2 regions of the Bhargavaea sp. GQ12 genome follow, and region 2 is predicted to be linked to the other one. Evidence: riboswitches for the same ligand, from Rfam matches in the RefSeq annotation. Region 2 holds a riboswitch; the other holds the start of a gene.
The links. Region 2 has a riboswitch for S-adenosylmethionine ahead of metK (methionine adenosyltransferase). Riboswitches for the same ligand answer to the same signal wherever they lie in the genome.
Positions count from the first base shown of each region.

Region 1: another riboswitch for S-adenosylmethionine. It lies ahead of ssuE (NADPH-dependent FMN reductase); the one in region 2 lies ahead of metK (methionine adenosyltransferase).

Region 1 covers NZ_JCAXEU010000018.1:50,528-53,672, forward strand. Annotated here, with positions in the region: gene AC6CHQ_RS13860 (LLM class flavin-dependent oxidoreductase) at 1-525, opposite strand, end outside; gene ssuE (NADPH-dependent FMN reductase) at 549-1,094, opposite strand; SAM riboswitch class I at 1,258-1,368, opposite strand; gene AC6CHQ_RS13870 (LLM class flavin-dependent oxidoreductase) at 1,423-2,451, opposite strand; gene AC6CHQ_RS13875 (rhomboid family intramembrane serine protease) at 2,650-3,145, opposite strand, start outside.
Region 2 covers NZ_JCAXEU010000006.1:12,678-15,822, reverse strand. Annotated here, with positions in the region: gene metK (methionine adenosyltransferase) at 49-1,245, opposite strand; SAM riboswitch class I at 1,433-1,550, opposite strand; gene pckA (phosphoenolpyruvate carboxykinase (ATP)) at 1,754-3,145, shown strand, end outside.

The DNA.
Region 1 (3,145 bases), on a different contig from region 2:
GCTTTCCCACAGTTTGTAGCACACTTCCAAGTATTCTTCCGCGATGTCGTAGCGCTCGTCGTGGGAAACCTGTTCGTCCAGACCCATGTTGAGGGCGGCGCTCTTCAGGTAGGATGTGACGATGTTCCAGCCGACACGTCCCTTTGTCAGGTGATCGAGTGTCGAGATTCGGCGGGCGAACGTGTACGGATGCTCGTGGCTGACGGAGGCAGTGACACCAAAGCCGAGATGATTCGTGACAGCCGCCATGAGGGGGACGACGAGGCTCGGGTCGTTGACCGGCGACTGTGCACCTTGTCGCACCGCTGCTTCGCGGGAACCGCCATAGACATCGTACGTACCAAGTACATCTGCAAGGAACACAGCATCATAGCGGGTCTCCTCGAGGATGCGTGCAAGCTCGATCCAGTAGTCGCAGTCCTTGTACCGGTGGGACTGGTCATCGGGATGCGCCCAGAGGCCGGGAGACTGGTGACCCGCTGTGTTCATCTCGAACGCATTCAGGTAAATACGTTTTTTGGTCATGGTCATCATCCTTTCATTCTGGCTCAGGCATGGGTTCGGCTGTGCTGCCTTCGGATCAGTTCCGCAAAATAGGCCGTCTGTTTCTCAAGGCGGCTGAGGCAGTCTCCGTCAAGCACAGGGATGTCGAGATTCTTGTCGATCACATCATCCGTCAGGTAAATCCCTTTTAGGGCATGCCCCTTCAGCGTGGAAAGGAGCGGCTTGAGGGCATAGTCGAGTGCCAGCAGATGCCCGGGGCTGCCGCCGGTCATGAGCGGAAGGACGGGGGTGGATTCCAGCACATCTTGAGGCAGAAGGTCGATAAACGCCTTAAGGACTCCTGAATAAGCGGCTTTGTAGACAGGGGAGCCGACGACGACCCCCTGCGCTTCCCGGATGCTCGCTGCGGCGCCCGTGACGGACGGGTGGCTGAAGTCTGCTGTAAAGAGGGCTTCGGCGGGAATGTCCCGCACGCTCAGGTGGGTGACGATGAACCCCTTGTCTTCAAGCAGCCCTCCGATGTAGCCGAGTACTCGGTCCGAGCGGGAAGCGGCACTCGGACTGCCGGAGATGATGACAATTTCGGTCATGGATATTCATCCTTTCTTTAATGAGGTCATTTGGCGGATGGGGTTGGATTGACGGATTCCGCTGAAAGGTTCCGGAAAGGATGAAGAATAGGAAAAGGCCCTTTTCCCATTCAAGAATGAGAGAAGAGCCTGGGCAGAATACAATTACGCCTGCCTGACTGTTTTCTCATCTTCAGGACAGATCTGTCCTTCCGGAGTTAGCACCATACAAACCGGAGTTTGCTGGTTGCTGAGGCTTCGCAGGGCCAAGTCCCTCCACCTCTCTTGATAAGAAAAAAATTATGAATTTTTCAGCTTGATGAACAGTATAGCAAAGCTTTCGGCATTGTCAACGATAAATTTCAGACTTTTCTGTAGAGCTGTCACTTGCCGGAATAAGATGCGGACCCAGCAGCCGGAAGGAGCGGGCGCGTTCAGCTACTTTCGGCAGCGCTGTGTGCAGGATGAATTCATCTATCCGGTAAGCCTCATGGAGCTGCGCCAGTTGCTGATGCACATAGTCGGGTGTCCCTGCGATGATGTCTGCCTTCAGCTCTTCGACTTCATAGGGAACACCTGCCTGTCTGCCGAACGAATGAGCCGCTTCGGTGGATGTCAGCGTGAATGAACGGCCGTTCTGCAGATGCACTTTGATGATTTTGTAATCACCTGCCAGATTTTCAGCTTCTGCCTGCGTCGGCGCTGCCAGCACATGGGCGGCAGCGATGAATGTTCCGCCGGGATGAAGTTCCCGGTACGCGGCGGCTGATTTTTCCAGCACGGTGCGATTGTTGTTGATGAACAAAGCGAATACAAATCCGATTCCCAGTCTTGCCGCGAGCCGGGCGCTATCCGGGCTTGCACCAAGAAGATGGACATCAGGCCGTTTGGACGGGAGAGGGGTGGCCTGGATGCCGGCCAGCGGATGAGCTTCCGGTACTTCATCCCGGATCAGTTGCATCAGATGGGCCAGCCATTCGGCAAAGTCTGTCCCGTCGTTGACCGTCCCAAATTGCAGGGCCTTCGTGGAGAGGGGAAGGCCGCCGGGTGCCTTTCCTATACCGAGGTCGACCCTTCCAGGAGCAAGCGCGGACATCAGATGGAAGTTTTCAGCGACTTTAAAAGGACTGTAGTGCTGGAGCATGACGCCTCCGGACCCGATGCGGATGGACTCTGTTTTGGCCAGCAGATGGGAGACCAGCACCTCAGGTGATGAACCGGCTACGTCCTGGGAGTGATGATGCTCGGACACCCAGAACCGGCTATACCCCCATTTTTCCGCCTGTTGGGCCAGTTGCACTGTCTGCTGCAGGGCGTGCTCTGCGGACGCCCCCGGAAAAACCGGGCTTTGATCTAATATGCCAAGTTGATAGCTCATGAAGAACCCCTCCAATATGGTGATTTCAAATGCCTGAATGTTTGGTGGCAGGCAGGTGTCAGTGCACACTGAATTCTAATACCCTTATAACTCTACCTGATTAGTAGGTTTTAGGGTAGGTTGAATTTTTCGCAGGCGGGAAGGTACCTTAGCAGAACCACATCAAAAAAGCCCTGCGGGAGCAGGGCTTGGGGTACTTTAGCGGCGCTTCTTGCGCCAGCTTGTGATATTCTTCGGTTGGAAGTAGCTGAAGCCGACGAGGAAGCCGACTGCCAGGCCGGTCAGGTGGGCGGTGATGTTGATGTTCGGTGTCAGGAACGTCATGATCACGCTGATGACGATGATCGGCAGGATGATCTGGCGGATTTGCGGGAATGCGCCCTTCGTATGGTACACAAATGCGCCGAACGCGCCGAAGATTCCGTAGATGGCACCACTTGCGCCGACATAGGCGTAAGAGCCGTCATGCAGAAAATAGGATGCGACATTGCCGAATAGGCCGGCCAGGAAAAACAGGTTCAGGAACCGGATCTTGCCTGCAATCCGCTCAAGCTCCGGGCCGAACAGGAACAGGGCGAACATATTGAACAGGACATGCATGAGTCCGGCGTGCAGGAACATCGGTGTGATAAAGCGCCACCAGTCGCCGTCAGCGATCAGCCGGTTGATGCCCATTCCATGGAACATGATCAGG
Region 2 (3,145 bases):
GAAGGGAATCCGCATTCAAACGCGGATTCCCTTCTATATTGATCCCGATTATTGTGCCGCTTTGGCCTTTAGCTGGTCAGCCCGGTCGGTACGCTCCCAAGGGAGATCGACATCGGTGCGGCCGAAATGGCCGTATGCTGCTGTCTGCTGGTAAATCGGGCGGCGCAGGTCCAGCATCTTATTGATGCCGGCAGGACGCAGGTCGAACAACTCCCGCACCCATTCAACAAGTGCGGACTCTTCCGCCTTCCCGGTGCCGAATGTGTCGATGGCGATCGAGACCGGCTGCGCGACTCCGATTGCATAGGCGAGCTGGACTTCGCATTTGGATGCAAGTCCCGCTGCGACGATGTTCTTCGCCACGTAGCGGGCCGCATATGCTGCCGAACGGTCGACTTTCGTCGGATCTTTGCCCGAGAACGCTCCCCCGCCGTGACGCGCGTATCCGCCGTAGGTGTCGACGATGATCTTGCGGCCGGTGAGTCCCGCGTCCCCCTGAGGGCCTCCGATAACAAAGCGGCCCGTAGGATTGATGAAGAACTTGGTTTCTTCATCAATCAGTTCTGCAGGAACGACGGCATCGATCACCTGCTCACGAATGTCCTTCTGAATCTGCTGAAGCGTAATTTCCTGATGATGCTGAGTGGAAATAACGATCGTATCCACACGGACAGGCTGGTTGTTTTCATCGTACTCGACAGTGACCTGCGTCTTGCCGTCAGGACGGAGATACGGAAGAACTTCTTCCTTGCGCACTTCGGTCAGGCGGCGCGCCAGCCGGTGGGCCAGGCTGATCGGCAACGGCATGAGTTCCGGCGTTTCATCACAGGCAAAGCCGAACATCAGCCCCTGGTCCCCCGCTCCGATCGCTTCCAGCTCATCATCGGTCATCGTCCCTTCACGGGATTCCAGGGCTTCATTGACTCCCGCGGCAATGTCCGGGGACTGTTCATCGATCGCCGTAAGGACGGCTGTGGTCTCGCTGTCAAAACCATACTTTGCACGGGTATAGCCGATTTCCTTGATCGTATCACGGACGACCTTCGGAATATCCACATAAGTGGTAGTTGTGATTTCGCCGGCGACGAGCACAAGGCCGGTCGTAACGGTCGTTTCGCATGCCACGCGGGCATTCGGATCATCCTTGATGATGGCATCCAGGATCGCATCTGATATCTGGTCGCAGATTTTATCCGGGTGGCCTTCAGTGACCGACTCGGATGTGAACAGGCGACGATTAGTCATTGGTATTCCTCCTCCGCTCCGGCAAATCACCGGAAAGTGTTACGGTACTCGTTCCCCTGTCAAGTCCGTTCCCCGCGGGGTTGAACTCCAAGCCGTTTTGGGCTTACTGAGGTTTTGGTCAATCCATTTAAAAAGGGCCTTCCGCTCACATTCATGAGGAAAGGCCCGGATTCGCTGACACCTTTCACTCTTATCGTCCAAGGCAGACGCCTTGCTTCAGGTTGGCACCTTCTCGGCCTCCAAAAGGAGAACGGCAGGTTGCCGGGTTTCATAGGGCCTGTCCCTCCACCAGCTCGGGATAAGAGTATCCGTACAATTCTTCATAGTAATGAATTGCTCACTTTATGTCAAATACTATATGTAGAATAACGAGGGATTATGACGGTTTCTGGACGTTTGCGGCCAAACTTTTAATTAGTATAGACTAATGGGCAGAATGTGTTATACTAATTCACATCATATCCAAACCGCTTTCGGGCGGGATTACAAGACAAGGGTGGTACAGATGATGATGTCTTCTAAACTGAGCGATAAACTGAATGATCTTCTGGCAGGAGGTTCGATCCGCACACAGCTTTCCGTCGAGGAGCTGACACAAATCGCCGTTGAACGCGGTGAGGCCGTGCTGACGGACAAAGGCGCAGTCCGCGCCACGACCGGGAAGTATACAGGCCGCTCTCCCAAAGACCGCTTCATCGTGGAAGAGGCCCCTTCCAAGGAAGACATCGATTGGGGAAGCGTGAACAAGCCGGTCCAGCCTGAAGTATTCGAAAAACTGTACAACAAAGTGCTGGATCATCTCGGCGCAAAAAATGAGCTGTACGTGTTTGACGGTTTCGCAGGTGCCGACCCGGCATCCCGCCTGCACATCCGGTCGGTCAACGAGTTTGCATGGCACAACCTGTTCTGCCAGCAGCTGTTCATCCGCCCTTCCGAAGAAGAGCTGAAAAAGCATGAAGCACAATTCACGATCGTTTCCGCTCCGACCTTCAAAGCCGACCCTGAAGTCGATGGAACAAATTCTGAAGCGTTTGTCATGATCTCGCTTGAGCGCGGCATCGTCCTGATCGGCGGCACTGAATATGCCGGCGAAATGAAGAAATCCATTTTCTCCGTCATGAACTATCTGCTTCCGAAACAGGACATCCTGTCGATGCACTGCTCGGCAAACGTCGGAGAAGAAGGCGATGTCGCCCTGTTCTTCGGCCTTTCCGGCACCGGAAAGACGACACTGTCCGCAGACCCTCACCGCCGCCTGATCGGTGACGATGAGCACGGCTGGTCGCAAGACGGCGTCTTCAACATCGAAGGCGGATGCTACGCGAAGACCATCAATCTTTCCGAAGAAAAAGAGCCGCAGATCTATGGCGCCATCCGCGAAGGCTCTGTTCTCGAGAACGTCGTCGTCGGCGAGGAAGGCATTCCTGACTACGACGACGGCTCCCTGACTGAAAACACTCGCGCGGCTTACCCGCTTGAGTATATCGAAGGCAGTGTCATCCCTTCGGTCGCGGGCCATCCGAAGACGATCGTCTTCCTTACGGCTGATGCTTTCGGCGTGTTGCCTCCAATCTCGAAACTGACGAAAGAACAGGCAATGTACCACTTCCTGAGCGGCTTCACATCGAAGCTTGCAGGAACTGAGCGCGGCATCACTTCGCCTCAGATGACATTCTCTACTTGCTTCGGCTCACCGTTCCTGCCGCTCCATGCAACCGTTTATGCGGAAATGCTCGGCAAGAAGATCGACGAGCACGATGTCAACGTCTTCCTCGTCAACACCGGCTGGACCGGCGGAGAGTACGGCGTCGGCCAGCGCATGAAACTCAGCTATACTCGTGCCATGGTCCGCGCAGCAATCGAGGGCAAACTCGACAACGCTGAAATGGAACAGGGCAAG